DNA from 2 places in the Micromonospora sp. KC721 genome. Region 2 is predicted to be linked to the other one. Evidence: predicted binding sites of a transcription regulator. Region 2 holds the regulator's gene; the other holds the start of a gene.

Region 1 (9,124 bases), on a different contig from region 2:
CGAAGCTGACGTAGTACTGCGCGGAGCCGCCGAGGGTGAGGCGGTCGTAGTCGATGGTGGCGACACCCTGCGACTTGGCCTTGTCGAGGACGGCCTTGCCGGTGCCGGAGTCCAGGTTGACGATCATCAGAACGGTGACCCCGTTGGTGATCATCTGGTCCGCGATGGTCTGGAAGGCGCCCTTGTCGCCCTGCGCGTTCTGGATGTCGTAGTCGACGTTCGCGGCCTTGAACGCCTCCTCCAGGAACTTGCGGTCCGCGCCCTCCCAGCGGGCGGAGGACTTGCTGTCCGGAAGGATCACGCCGATCTTCGGCTTCTTGTCGTTGCTGCCGCCGGCCTCGTTGCTGCCGGAGTTGTCGCCGCAGGCGACCATGCTGCCAGTGGCCAGCAGGCCCACGGCGGCGAAGGTGAGGAAGCCCTTGCGCATCTGCACGGGTCCTTTCGGGTTCTTGGGGGAGAGAACATGCCGTGTTTGTTGTGCCCGGCAACGTATTCCCGCCCACCAGTCGCCCGCAAGCCCGTCGAGGTCAGAAGATTGTTGGCTGCGGTAACAATTCAGCAACGTGGTTATGTCCCACCGGACATACACCCGCAATCACCTCGGGTGACCCTCCCCTTCCCCTGCGTTGATCATGGAGTTGGCGGTGGATTTGATCGCCACTCAGGCCGCAACTTCATGATCAACCCGCCGGTTGGGGGTCAGGGATGGCTGGCGATGGGAGCGGGGGTGGCGCTGGTCAGGGTCGCCAGATCCCCGGGGGAGAGTTCCAGTTGCAGGCCACGACGGCCGGCGCTGACGAAAACCGTGCCGTGGGTCAGCGCGGAGTCGTCCAGCACGAGAGGCAGCCGCTTACGCTGGCCGAGCGGACTGATGCCACCACGGACGTAGCCGGTGGCCCGCTCGGCGACCAGCCGGTCCGCGAGCACCGACCGCTTCCCGCCGACCGCCGTCGCCAGGGCCTTCAGATCCAGCTCGCCGGTGACCGGTACGACCGCCACGGTCAACGCGCCGTCGACCGCGCAGACCAGCGTCTTGAAGACCCGTTCCGGAGCAACTCCGATGGCCGCCGCGACCAACGCGCCGTAGTTCGGCGCGTCGGCTGGCACCTGGTACGGGTGGACGCGGTGCGCGATCCTCCGCTTCGTCAGCAGCGCCGTCGCCGGAGTGGCCTGTCCCGCCATGGCGTCACGCTAACCCCGCGCTACCCGCCCGGCCACCGCCCGCCGGCGCGGGGTGGCAGACCAGCGTCGTCGGCGCGCCGGCGATCCTGGTCAGCACCAGGCTCGCCGCGTCGCCGCCGGCCAACTTCAGGTCGCGTCGCAGCTTCTCCGGCTCCAGCGCCGAGCCTCGCTTGAGGATCTCCACCCGGCCGACGTGACGCTCGCGGAGCAGGGCGCGGAGGCGCTTCAGCGAGAACGGCAGCACATCGGTGATCTCCAGGCAGCGGGCGAACGGGGTGGCGGCCGGGGTGTCCGCGTACAGGTAGGCGATGGTCGGATCGGCCAGTGTGGCGTCCAGCGCCTCGGCCAACTCGGCGACCAGGTGCGCGCGGACCACCGCCGCGTCCGGGTCGTACAGGTAACGGCGCACCGGCCCGACCGGCGCCTCGGCGTCCCCCGACCCGGTGAGGGTGTTCACCGCATCCCCGCGCAGCACGCTCGCCCGGCGGGGCACCTCGGCCAGCCGCCCGCACCAGAGCGTCGCCTCCACCAGGTCGCCGTCCACGCTGACCCACTCCGCCTCCGCGCCGGCCGGAATCAGCGCGTGATCGATGCCTGGGGCGACCTTCACCACCGGGTACGCCACCCGCTCCGTGAGGCCAGTCACGAAGTCCCAGGGCGGGGAGTAGAGGTTCGGGTCGAAGACGCGTCGCCCGGTACCGGCCCGCCGCCGCGCCGGATCGCAGAAGACACCCTCCACCCGGGACACGTCGAACCCGGTGGCGTCGCCGACCTCCACGGTGAACAGTTCGGCCAGCCCGGCGGCCTCGGCGTTCAGGGCGGCCATCGCGGCGGTGACCGGATCCGCCTCCACTCCGTACACCCGGATGCCGGCACGGGCGGCGGCGAGCGCGTCGGCACCGAGACCGCAGCCGAGGTCGGCGAGGGTGCCCACCCCGGCGGCGCGCAACCGGTCGGCCCGCCGCTGCGCGACCGGCCGGCGGGTGGCCTGTTCCAGCCCGGCCCGGGTGAGGAACATGCCGGCGGCCTCGGCGCCGAACTTTCCGACCGCCCGCCGGCGTAGCTCGGCCTGGGTGAGCGCGGCGGCGGCGAGCCCCGCCGGCACCCCGGCCGAGCGGAGCGCGGCCGCCGCGGTCAGCGGGTCGCCGCCGGCCAGCTCGGTCGCCGCGGCGAGCGCTGCCGACCCCTCGGGGGTACGCAGCGCGGCAAGCTGGTCGAGATCCACCCGGCCATTGTCTCCGCCCGGTGCGGAGCGGCTGGCGGTGGTGTCAGCGGGTGGGGGTCGCGGCGACGAAGGTTCGCCAGTTCGACGGGGCGAACGCGAGCACCGGCCCGGCCGGGTCCTTGCTGTCCCGGACGGCGACGACGCCGGGCAGGTTGGCGGCGACCTCGACGCAGGCGCCGCCGTTGGCGTTACTGCGGGAGGACTTGCGCCAGGTGGCGTGGGTCAGGTCCATGTCTTCGCCACTTCCATGATGATTCGGGTGGACTGCCCCAGCGGCAGCGCCTCGGCGTTCACAGTCTCCCAGCGCCGGCCGAGGGCGGCAATGTCGTTCGGGCTGTCCACGGTCTGCCCCCGGAGCTGGTTGTCCAGGTGGGCCAGCCCGACGCCGCCGTCGAGCCGGGCCAGGATGAACGCCCCGTGGAGCCCGATGTGCCAGGGGGCGTCGGCCGGCACGACCCGCACCTGCACGTTCGGCCCGGCGGCGACGGTCAGCAGGTGTTCCAGTTGCTCGGCCATGGCGGCCCGGTCGCCGACCTGCCGGCGCAGCGCCTGTTCCTCCAGCACGGCGACGAACTGGGGCCGCCGGTCGCCGGTCAGCACCGCCTGCCGGGCCAGCCGGGCCACCACCCGCGCCTCGACCTCGTCGGCGGTCAGCTCGCCGCCCAGGGCGAGCATCGCCCGCGCGTACGCCTCGGTCTGGAGCAGCCCGGGAATCACGGTGGGGTCGTACCAGCGCAGCGAGGTCGCCTCCCGCTCGACCTCCTCCCACGGGCGGAACCAGTCCGGCGCGGCGTGGAACCGGATCAGCTCCAGCATGGTGCCGAAGAGGTCGCCGGTGTCCAGCGCCCGGTCCAGCCGGGCCAGGTAGTCCGGGGTGACCGGGGCGTGGCCCAGCTCGACCGCGCTCACGTGCGACGACGAGTAGTTGACCAGCTTGCCCAGTTCCTCCTGGCTGAGTCCCTGCGCCTGGCGGGCCCGGCGTAGCTGGGCCCGCAGGAACGTCAGTGTCGGTATCCGGGACACCGGTCTCTCCTCTCCACGGCTTCGGCAGCGGCCACCGACCGTAGGGATCCGGCCACCCTGTGGCGAGGGCTTGTCGGCGTGTCGCGGTGACGACTGGCGGAACTGTGGCGGCCCGGCGATTCGGCCGGGGTGGGGTCGCGGTCACTCGGTCCACTCCGCTTGCGGTAGGTGGGGGTGTTGTCGCGGGCGGACACCGCGACATGCGGCGATCGGAGTGGATCAAGGTGTGGAAGCCCTGCCAACGGGGTGGGGTCCTGTCCGGCGTGACGGCGACACGAGGACGCGCGTTGGCACTCTCCTTGACGGAGTGCTAGCCGAGGAATAACCTGCGATTAGCACTCTCACCCTGAGGGTGCCAGCTTCCGGGCCTTTCGGCGCGGAGGCTGAACGCCAGGCGGACCGGCACCCGCGACGACGGCCCCGCCCGGTGGCATGTGGCAGATTGACGCTGGTCGGCCTCGCCGTCCGGCTACGAAACCAGTACCCCAGGAGGGTATGCCCGTGACTACCGCGACCAAGGTTGCGATCAAGCCGCTCGAGGACCGGATCGTGGTCCAGGCGAACGAGGCTGAGACCACCACGGCGTCGGGCATCGTGATCCCCGACACCGCCAAGGAGAAGCCGCAGGAGGGCACCGTCCTCGCTGTCGGCCCGGGCCGGATCGACGACAAGGGCAACCGCGTGCCGCTCGACGTCAAGGTCGGCGACACCGTCCTCTACTCGAAGTACGGCGGCACCGAGGTCAAGTACGCCGGCGAGGAGTACCTGGTGCTCTCCGCCCGTGACGTCCTCGCGGTCATCGAGAAGTAAGCAACCGATCAGTGTCGTTGCCCCGGTCCGGCTCGCCGGGCCGGGGCACCGTCGCGTGAAGGGACATTCATGGCGAAGATCCTGAGTTTCTCGGACGACGCCCGGCACCTGCTGGAGCACGGTGTCAACGCCCTCGCCGACGTGGTCAAGGTGACCCTCGGCCCGCGCGGGCGCAACGTCGTCCTGGACAAGAAGTTTGGCGCACCCACGATCACCAACGACGGCGTGACCATCGCCAAGGAGATCGAGCTCACCAACCCGTACGAGAATCTCGGCGCGCAGCTGGTCAAGGAGGTGGCGACCAAGACCAACGACGTCGCCGGCGACGGGACCACCACCGCGACCGTGCTGGCCCAGGCGATGGTCCGCGAGGGCCTGCGCAACGTGACCGCCGGGGCCAACCCGACCGGTCTCAAGCGGGGTATCGACGCGGCGGCCGCCAAGGTCTCCGAGGCGCTGCTCGGCCGGGCCGTCGAGGTCTCCAGCAAGGAGGCGATCGCCAACGTCGCGACGATCTCCGCGCAGGACGCCACCATCGGCGAGCTGATCGCCGAGGCGATGGAGAAGGTCGGCCGCGACGGTGTCATCACCGTCGAGGAGGGCTCCGCGCTCACCACCGAGCTCGACGTCACCGAGGGTCTCCAGTTCGACAAGGGCTTCATCTCGCCGAACTTCGTCACTGACGTGGAGGCGCAGGAGGCGGTCCTGGAGGATCCGTACATCCTCATCACCACGCAGAAGATCTCGGCGATCGAGGAGCTGCTACCGCTGCTGGAGAAGGTTCTCCAGAACAGCAAGCCGCTGCTGATCATCGCCGAGGACGTCGAGGGCCAGGCGCTGTCGACCCTGGTGGTCAACGCGATCCGCAAGACCGTCAAGGTCTGCGCGGTCAAGGCCCCCGGGTTCGGCGACCGCCGCAAGGCGATGCTCCAGGACATGGCGATCCTGACCGGTGCCGAGTTGGTCGCCCCGGAGCTGGGCTACAAGCTCGACCAGGTCGGCCTGGAGGTGCTCGGCACCGCCCGGCGGGTCGTGGTCGACAAGGAGAACACCACCGTCGTCGACGGTGGCGGTCAGGCCGCCGAGGTCGCCGACCGGGTCGCGCAGATCCGCAAGGAGATCGAGGCGTCCGACTCCGAGTGGGACCGGGAGAAGCTGGCCGAGCGGCTGGCGAAGCTCTCCGGCGGCATCGCGGTCATCAAGGTGGGCGCGGCGACCGAGGTCGAGATGAAGGAGCGCAAGCACCGCATCGAGGACGCCATCGCCGCGACCAAGGCCGCGGTCGAGGAGGGTACGGTCCCCGGTGGCGGCGCCGCCCTGGCCCAGATCCTCCCGGCGCTCGACGATGACCTGGGCCTCACCGGCGACGAGAAGGTCGGTGTGTCGATCGTGCGCAAGGCGCTGGTCGAGCCGCTGCGCTGGATCGCCCAGAACGCCGGCCACGACGGCTACGTGGTGGTGCAGAAGGTCGCCGGCAAGGAGTGGGGCCACGGCCTCGACGCCGCCACCGGCAGCTACGTCGACCTGGTGAAGTCCGGCATCATCGACCCGGTGAAGGTGACCCGCAACGCGGTCACCAACGCCGCGTCGATCGCCGGCCTGCTGCTCACCACGGAGAGCCTCGTGGTGGAGAAGCCGGCGAAGCCGGAGCCGGCCGCCGCCGGTGGGCACGGCCACGGCCACGGCCACGGCCACCAGCACGGTCCGGGTTTCTGACGACCCGACCACACGGCAGACGAAGGGCGCACCCGTCATCGCGACGGTGCGCCCTTCGGCGTCTGTCAGGGCGGGGTCCGTCCCGCCGCCGAGGTGTCTCGCAGGCGAGCGTCAAGCGGTGCCCGGCGTTGGTTACGGAACGCTGACGTGGTTGGCGCAGCACCCGGCCGGCCGATCAGACTGGGTTGATGAGCAGCACCCCTCGCGGCCTGGCCGCACTGGCCGGGATCACCGCCGCGGTGGTGGCGATCGGGGCCGCCGAGCCGGTGGCGGTCCTCACCGGTCCCCGGTCGGCGCCGCTGATCGCCGTCGGTGGGCTCGTGGTGGACGTCGTCCCCGAGCCGCTGAAGCAGTTCGCCATCGCCGTCTTCGGCCGGTACGACAAGATCGCCCTGCTGGTCGGGACGGCGCTGCTGCTGGCCGCCGCCGCCGCGTTGCTCGGGCGGGCGGCGGTACGTCGACTGTGGCTCGGCCTGGCCGGTGTCGCGGCCTTCACCATCCTCGGGGTGGCCGCCGCGCTCAGCCGGGCCGGCGCGGACGCCACCGACGCGCTGCCCGCGCTGGTCGGCGGGGGACTGGGCGCACTGACGCTCTGGGCCCTCCTGGCCGGGCCGCTGGAGATCGACCCGTGGCCGTGGACCCCACCGACGCCCCCAGCAGCCCCGGCCGCCGCCGGGCGGTCGGCCGGTCAGCTGCCGTGGGACGCCGCTGCGGGGGCGCGGCAAATCCCACGTGGCGTGGAGGCCGTCGGCGGGGTGCCGGCGGCCGGTCCGGCGGAGGCGCCCGGCGGGGCGCCGGCGGCTGGTGGCGCGCAGGACCCAGGGGGACGGGCAACGGACGGGTCGACGCCCGTGGGCGGCATCGATCCGCAGGCGCGGCGGCGGTTCCTGCGCGGTGTGGGTGTGCTGGCCGGCGCGGCAGCGGTCACCGGCGTGGGCGGGCACTGGCTCGCCGGCCGGCGTGACGTGTCGGCGGCCCGGCGGGGCGTCCGGCTGCCCGCCCCGGTCTCCCCGGCCCCGGCTGTCCCGGCCGGTGCGGACCTGTCGCTGGCGCAGCTCGCCCCGTACGTCACCCCCGGCAGCGGCTTCTACCGGATCGACACGGCCCTGGTGGTGCCGCAGGTGGACCCGGAGACCTGGCGGCTGCGCATCCACGGGCGGGTTCGTCGCCCGGTCGAGCTGAGCTACGCCGACCTGCTCGCCCGACCGATGGTCGAGCGGTACGTCACCCTGGCCTGCGTCTCCAACGAGGTGGGCGGTGACCTGATAGGCAACGCCCGCTGGTTGGGCGTACCGATCGGCGAGCTGCTGGACGAGGTCGAGCCGGAGGTGGGCGCGGACCAGGTGGTGGGGCGCTCGGTGGACGGCTGGACCTGCGGCACCCCGACCGCGGTGCTGCGCGACGGGCGGGACGCGCTGCTGGCGGTCGGCATGAACGGCGAACCGCTGCCGGTCGCGCACGGCTTCCCGGTCCGGATGGTGGTGCCCGGCCTGTACGGGTACGTCTCGGCCTGCAAGTGGGTGACCGAGCTGGAGCTGACCAGCTTCGCCGACTTCGACGCGTACTGGGTGCCCCGCGGGTGGTCGGCGCAGGGGCCGGTGAAGACCCAGTCCCGGATCGACACGCCGCGCCCACGCAACCGGTTGACCGCCGGGCCGGTCATGGTGGCCGGGGTGGCCTGGGCACAGCACCGCGGCATCGGCCGGGTGGAGGTGCGCGTCGACGACGAGCCGTGGCGGGAGGCCACGCTCGCCCCGACGGTTTCGGTGGACACCTGGGTGCAGTGGTCGTGGCGCTGGACGGCCACCCCGGGCCGGCACACCCTCCAGGTCCGGGCCACCGATGCCACCGGCGCGACCCAGACCGGGCAGGAGCAGCCGGTCGCCCCCGATGGTGCCACCGGTTGGCACACGGTGACGGTGACCGTCCGCTGAGGCACCGGGGCCCGTACATCCGGGACGTGGCGGCACCGCGTCCGAGGTGCGGGACGCGGCGCCGGCGGGTGGCGGTCGGGATCAGGCGATCTTGCGCTGCTCCGGTACGGCGGACTTGTGCGGGTGGCCCAGCCGCGCCTCCAGCCGGGCGATGTCGACCCGGGTCTGGCGGCGGTCGGCGAGGTCCTCCCAGCCGAGGGCGAGCAGGCGCAGTCGCTCGGACTCGCTGAACCCGCCCCAGACGCCGTACGGCTCACGCACGGAGAGAGCGTGCGCGGCGCACTCGGCCCGGACGGGGCAGGCCCGGCAGACCGCCTTGGCGCCGGACTCGCGGCGCAGGCGTGAGGAGCCGCGCTCGCCGTCCGGGTGGAAGAACTGGGCGCTGTCGCGGCCTCGGCACGCGCCCAGCCGCTGCCAGTCCCACAGGTCGACGATGGGTCCGGGCAGTCTACGTACGTTCGACATCAGCACCCCTCCTCCCGCGCGGCACCGCGGAAGATCCTCGTTGAACCGGCGTCCGGGTGGTGTCCGCGCAGGCGCACCGTATCCGGCCTGGCGTCTCGGTACCCGAGCTTTCCCCGGCTCACACGTGTGTGATCGAAAACCACGGCAGCTCGCGGCAAATGCCCCATATGTCGGAAAAGTTCGGAGGATTGCCGGGAACCTCCCCCCCGGCCGACCCGGCCATGGTCTGCTCTCTGCGGAGAGGAGACCACAGTGCGTAACGTTCTCGTCTGTGTACGAACACCGCTCGCCGCGCAGCAGTTGACGTCGGCCGCCACACGGCTCGGCCTGGCCGCGGTCGTGCGGACGGCCGTCTCCGACCCCGAGGTGATGCTGCGGCTCGCCGAACGCCCGGTCGACGTCGTGCTCGCCGACACCGCCCTCACCCGACCCGACAGCGCCGGGTTCGTCCGTCGGGTGCTGGCCCGCGCGCCCCAGGCCGCGGTGCTGCTGCTCGGCGCGGAGGAGTCCGACGCCGCGGCGGCCACCATCAGCGCCGGTGCCCGGGGCCTGATCCAGGGCACCGACCACGACCTGACCAGCGCGGTGGCCAAGGCCCTGCTGCTGCTCTCCGCCCCCGGTCGCACGAACCGTCACCGGGTGACCGACCCGGCGCGGGACACCGCGGCGGTCGGCGCGCCGCCCCGGCCCACCGCCGGCCGGAACCCGACCAAGCCGGGGCCCGGCTGGTCAGCCGTGGGCGACGGGCCCGGCGGCACCCCGGCCGTGG
Region 2 (5,892 bases):
CGGTCGTCCGAGAGAACCTCGTACGCGGCGTTGATGTCCTTGAACTTCTCCTGTGCCTCCGGATCCGGATTCACGTCCGGGTGGAACTGGCGCGCCAACTTGCGGTAGGCGCGCTTGATCTCGTCGTCGGAGGCTTCCCGGCTCACGCCGAGAATGCCGTAGTAGTCCCTGGCCACTGCGTTCGGTGTCCTCATGTTCGTCTCACGTTGCGCCGGTCGTCGCCCGGAGCCGGCTCCGGGCCCTGCATTGCGTCAGTTCTGGGCCAGCAGCTCGCCCACGTAGCGTGCCACGGCCCTCACCGTGGCGATGGTGCCGGGGTAGTCCATCCGGGTGGGACCGAGCACCCCCAGACCGCCGACGATGGTCGTGCCCGGGCCGTACCCGGTGCTGACCACCGAGGCGGCGCGCAGGTTGTCGATCTCGTTCTCGTCGCCGATCAGCACCCGGGTGGTGCTCGGCTCGGCCTCCCCGATGAGCTTGAGGAGGACAACCTCCTCCTCCAGCGCCTCCAGGATGGGCCGCAGCGAACCCTGGAAGTCGAGCAGGCCACCCCGGGTCAGGTTGGCCGTGCCGGCCAGCGCGAGGCGCTCCTCGTGCCGCTCGACCAACGTCTCCAACAGCACGGTGGACAGGGTGGTCATGGCGCCGCGCAGGTGCGGCGCCGACTCCTCGACGAGGGCCTGGACCAGCGGCGGGGTGTCCGACAGCCGGCTGCCCACCAGCTTCTCGTTGACCAGCCGGCGCAGGTCGGTGACGTCCTCGGCCGGGACCGGTGCGGGCAGCTCGACCAGCCGCTGCTCGACCCGGCCGGTGTCGGCGATCATGACCAGCATCAGCCGGGTGGTGGAGATCGGCACCAGCTCCAGGTGACGCACGGAGGAACGGGCCAGCGACGGGTACTGCACCACCGCGACCTGGCGGGTGAGCTGGGCCAGCAGCCGGACCGTGCGGTGCACCACGTCGTCCAGGTCGACCGCGCCGACCAGGAAACGTTCGATTGCCCGCCGCTCGGCGGGGCTGAGCGGCTTGACCCGGGAGAGCCGGTCGACGAAGAGGCGGTAGCCGCGGTCGGTGGGCACCCGACCGGCGCTGGTGTGCGGTTGCCGGATGTAGCCCTCCTCCTCCAGCACGGCCATGTCGTTGCGCACCGTGGCCGGCGAGACCCCGAGCTGGTGCCGCTCGACCAGGGCCTTGCTGCCGACCGGTTCCTGCGTGGCGACGTAGTCCTCGACGATCGCACGCAGCACGGCGAGCTTGCGGTCGTCGAGACCCATCTCCCCACCTCCTGACGCACGTCTGTCCGGAGCGGTCCGGGGCCGGGCCGACGACACCGGACCGCGCGGGCGACCGACGCGGCGGGCGACCGACCGGCCGGGCGACCCGACCGTGCCGGCGACCATCGCTCCGGCACCCAACGCTCTGGCACTCGACTGTACCGAGTGCCAGTCTACGTCGGCGTTCCCGCCGACGCGATGATCAGCGACGGACGACCGGTGCGGCCGGCCGGCCGCACCGGCCCACCAGGAGCGGTCATCCGGATCTCGGCGGAGGTGTCACTCTGGTGCCCCTTGCCGTCAGCCCCTACCGTGACCTTCATGACCGAACCACCTCGCCCTACCGGTGCCGGCGGCTCCGACGAGCCCACGGCCCCGTTCGGCTCCTCCCCCGAGCCGCCCACCGCACCACTGTCCGGCGCGCCCGGGGCGGGCGGCTATCCCCCGCCCGGCGGAGAACCGCCGCCGCCGGGTGGCTACCCGCCGCCCGGTGGCTATCCCCCGCCGGGCGGCTATCCCCCGCCGGGTGGCTATCCCCCGCCGGGCGGCTACGACCCGAAGGGCGCCGGCTACCCCGGCGGCGCGTACGGCGCCCCGCCCCCGGGCTATCCCAGCGGCGAGGACAAGACCTGGGCACTGGTGGCGCACTTCGGCGGCGCGGCCGGCATGTTCATCGGCGGCGGCGTGTTCGGCTGGGTGGCTCCGCTGATCGCGATGCTGGCCCGGGGCAACCAGTCCCCCGCCGTCCGCGCCCACGCGGTCGCCGCGCTGAACTTCCAGCTCCTCTGGTCGATCATCGCCCTGGTCGGCTGGATCCTCACCTGCCTCGTGTTCGGGTTCCTCATCGGCGCCGCCGCCACGATCATCGGCATCATCTTCGGCGTCATCGCCGGGCTGAAGGCCAACGAGGGGCAGCTGTACCGCTACCCGATGTCGGCCACCTTCATCAAGTGATCCCCCGACCGGCCGCCGAGGCGGCCGGTCGGCCCGGTCAGGGCAGCAGGTCACGCACGACGGCGTCGGCGAGCAGCCGGCCACGCAGGGTGAGCACGGCCTGGCCCGCCGCGTACCGCACCGGGTCGAGCAGGCCATCGGCGAGCGCCCGCCGCGCGCCGGCCGCCCCGGTCGGATCCAGGGTGGCCAGCGGCAGACCGGAGGCGAGCCGCAACCGCAGCATCACGTCCTCCGTGTGTGCCTCCTCAGCGGTCAGGATCTCCCGGGCCAGGCCGGGCGACTCGCCGGCGACCAGCCGCTTCGCGTACGCCGAGGGGTGCCTGACGTTCCACCAGCGCACCCCGCCGACGTGGCTGTGCGCGCCCGGCCCCAGCCCCCACCAGTCGGCACCGGTCCAGTAGAGCAGGTTGTGCCGGCACCGGGCCGCCTCGTCACGTGCCCAGTTGGACACCTCGTACCAGGAGAAACCGGCCGCGTCGAGGGCGGCCTCGGCGGCCAGGTACCGGTCCGCGGCCACGTCGTCGGAGGGGTACGGCAGCTCGCCGCGACGCATCCGGGCGGCGAGCCGGGTGCCGTCCTCCACGATCAGGGCGTACGCGCTGACGTGGTCGACGCCCGCGGCGACGACCTGTGCCAGCGAGGCGGCGAAGTCCGCCGCGCTCTCCCCCGGCGTGCCGTAGATCAGGTCCAGGTTGACGTGGTCGAACCCGGCGTCCCGGGCCTCCCCGGCGGCGGCGACGGCCCGGCCGGCGCTGTGCCGCCGGTCGAGCACCGCCAGCACTCCCGGCGCGGCCGACTGCATGCCGAGCGAGACCCGGGTGTACCCGGCCGCCCGCAGGGTCTTCAACGACCCGGGGGTCACCGACTCGGGGTTGGCCTCGGTGGTCACCTCGGCGTCGGCGGCCAGTCCCCAGGTGCGGTCGATGCCGTCGAGGATGCGGGCCAGGTCGTCGGCGGGGAGCAGGGTCGGGGTGCCACCGCCGACGAAGACGGTGTCCACCCGGGGTGGTCGGGCGTCGCCGAGCACCCGGGCGGCGAGCGCCAGTTCGGCGAGGACCGTGTCGGCGTACGACTCGCGGTCCGCGCCGCCGCCCAGTTCGGCCGCCGTGTACGTGTTGAAGTCACAGTAGCCGCAGCGGCTGGCGCAGAACGGGACGTGGACGTACACGCCGAAGCCACGCGCGCCGACCGCGTGCAGGGCGGCGGCGGGCAGCGACCCGTCGGCGGGGACGGTCTCGCCTTCTGGAAGGACGCCGGGCATGGCCACTAGTGTGCCCGCCATGACCACTCCCGACCGCCTCGTGCGGGTCGCCACCGCCGGTGGGGTGACCACCCTCACCCTGGACAGCCCGCACAACCGCAACGCGCTCTCCACCCCGTTGATGACCGAGTTGCTGGCCGGCCTCGCCGCGGCGGTCGCCGACGACACGGTCCGGGTCGTCGTGCTCGACCACACCGGCCCGGTCTTCTGTTCCGGGGCGGACCTGAAGGAGACGGCGGCCGCGTACGCCAGCGGCTCGGTGCCCGCGGTGATGCTCGGCGACGTGCTGGCGGCGGTGTGGGAGTGCCCGAAGCCGGTGTTGGCGAAGGTGGCCGGGCCGGCGCGGGCCGGCGGGCTGGGCCTGATCGCGGCGGCCGACCTGGCGGTCTGCGCCGAGGAGGCGACGTTCGCCTTCACCGAGGTACGGATCGGGGTGGTTCCGGCGGTCATCTCCGCCACCGTGCTGCCCCGCCTGCTCCCCCGCGCGGCGGCCGAGCTGTACCTGACCGGAGACACCTTCGACGGCCGCCGGGCCGCCGAGATCGGCCTGGTCACCGCAGCGGTGCCGGCCGCGGGGCTGGACGCGGCGGTCGAGCGGTTCGGCGCGTCGCTGGTCCGGGGGGCGCCGGGGGCGCTCGCCGGGGCGAAGGAACTGCTGCGCCGGCCGCCCGGCGCCGACCTGCGTACCGAGATCGCCGCGTTGTCCGCCGTCTCCACCACCTTCTTCCTCTCCGCGGAGGGGCGGGAGGGGGTGGCCGCCTTCCGCGAGAAGCGGGACGCGGCCTGGGTGCCGACTCCGGCGCGGGAGGCGACGGCTTAGCTCCCTGAAAGGTCTGCTTCCGTCCCGCTTTATTCCTGATTTTCCGGGGAAGGTGAGCCGGTTGACTGACCCGATTCATCTCCGGAGGGCCGTACGCTTGGAAACCTCGAAACAGGAGGTGCGGGTGCGAAATCGGGCAATCGTGGCAGCCGGTGTCGTGGTCGCGGTGGTAGCCCTGGTCGGGGTCTACGCCATCCAGCAGCTCGGCGAACGTCTCCGACTCCCCCTCCTCACCCGCACCTGCACCGTCCAGGCCGACGGCAGGGTGCAGCTCGACGCCGAGCAGATGGCCAACGCCGCGACGATCGCGGCGATCGGCATGCAGCGGGAGATGCCCGAACGGGCGGTCGTGGTGGCGCTGGCCACCGCGTACCAAGAATCCGGGCTGCGCAACCTCGCGCACGGCGACCGGGACTCGCTCGGCCTGTTCCAGCAGCGGCCGAGCCAGGGTTGGGGCACCCCCGAGCAGATCCAGGACCAGCGGTACGCCGCGAACCGGTTCTACGCCGCGCTCAAGAAGGTGCGCGGGTGGGAGAAGATGCGGGTCACCGACGCCGCCCAGGCCGTCCAACGGTCGGCGTTCCCGACGGCGTACCAGAAGTGGGCCGACGAGTCGGAGGTGCTGACCCGGGCCCTGCTCGGCGAGGCGACCGGCGCGGTGGCCTGCACGGTGAGCAGCCGGCCGGTGATGCGTGGCGAGGCCGCCGCCGCGGCGCTCACCCGAGGTCTCACGCTGGACTGGGGCCTGGCGGGCATGGCCCCGGCGGCCGAACTGACCGGCCTCACCGTCCCGGTCACCGATCCGCGTGCCGGCTGGCGCTACGCCCACTGGCTGGTCTCGCACGCCCCGGACCACGGGGTGAAGCGAGTTCGCTTCGGGGAGTTGGAGTGGACCGCCGAGGACGGCACCTGGGACAAGGTGGCCGACGGCCGCCCGACCGACGGACAGGTGCTGGCGGAGGTCTTCGCCGAACGCTGACCGACCACCAACCGCCCCGGCAGGTTCGCCTACCGGCCGGCGCCGGTCACCCGACGGCGGATCTTCTCCAACATCGGTTCGGGCAGGTCGGTGGCGTCGAGCAGCCGGGGCAGCAGCTCGGGCTGGAGGCTCATCGCCCGGAACACCTCCCCGATGGTGACCCCGTGCGCGGGCCGGTCCACCACCTCCACCGGATCCCCGGCGCCGATCTCACCCTCCTGGAGCACCCGCAGGTACGCCCCGGGCACCGCCCGCTCGGTGAAGCGTCGGATCAGGTCCGGTACGCCCCAGTAGCCGGCGAAGGTCGTGCACGGGGTCCGCGGCTTCGTCACCTGGAGCACGGTCGAACCGATCACCCACCGCTCGCCGATCACCGCGCCGGTCACGTCCACCGCCCAGGTGGTGAGGTTCTCGCCGAACGCGCCGGGCGGGATCTGCCGGCCCAACTCCGCCGACCACCACTCGGCGTCCTCCGCCGCGTACGCGTAGACCGCCTGGTCGGGGCCGCCGTGGTGGGCCCGCTCGCCGATGAAGTCGCCGACGACCCCGGTGAAGCGCACCGGCACCGGCCCGCCGGCCGGTCGCTTGTCGATCCCGCTGCGAC

What was found. The regulator HrcA, encoded in region 2, represses chaperone genes, less so after heat shock. The targets are predictions, from matches to a motif close to GGTTNGCACNCTCNNNNNGAGNGTGCNAACC.
Region 1: the regulator HrcA is predicted to act here: its motif matches at 3,761-3,791, upstream of groES (co-chaperone GroES).

Annotation. Positions count from the first base shown of each region.
Region 1 covers NZ_SMJY01000201.1:684-9,807, forward strand. Annotated here, with positions in the region: gene E1182_RS25475 (sugar ABC transporter substrate-binding protein) at 1-427, opposite strand, end outside; gene ybaK (Cys-tRNA(Pro) deacylase) at 700-1,182, opposite strand; gene E1182_RS25485 (methyltransferase domain-containing protein) at 1,187-2,407, opposite strand; gene E1182_RS25490 (DUF397 domain-containing protein) at 2,451-2,639, opposite strand; gene E1182_RS25495 (helix-turn-helix transcriptional regulator) at 2,630-3,430, opposite strand; gene groES (co-chaperone GroES) at 3,926-4,240, shown strand; gene groL (chaperonin GroEL) at 4,310-5,956, shown strand; gene E1182_RS25510 (molybdopterin-dependent oxidoreductase) at 6,145-7,890, shown strand; gene E1182_RS25515 (WhiB family transcriptional regulator) at 7,972-8,355, opposite strand; gene E1182_RS25520 (helix-turn-helix transcriptional regulator) at 8,608-9,124, shown strand, end outside.
Region 2 covers NZ_SMJY01000267.1:750-6,641, reverse strand. Annotated here, with positions in the region: partial or broken gene E1182_RS28220 (DnaJ domain-containing protein) at 1-176, opposite strand, end outside; gene hrcA (heat-inducible transcriptional repressor HrcA) at 252-1,274, opposite strand; gene E1182_RS28210 (DUF4870 domain-containing protein) at 1,596-2,228, shown strand; gene hemW (radical SAM family heme chaperone HemW) at 2,266-3,489, opposite strand; gene E1182_RS28200 (enoyl-CoA hydratase-related protein) at 3,509-4,309, shown strand; gene E1182_RS28195 (hypothetical protein) at 4,428-5,288, shown strand; gene E1182_RS28190 (MOSC domain-containing protein) at 5,318-5,892, opposite strand, start outside.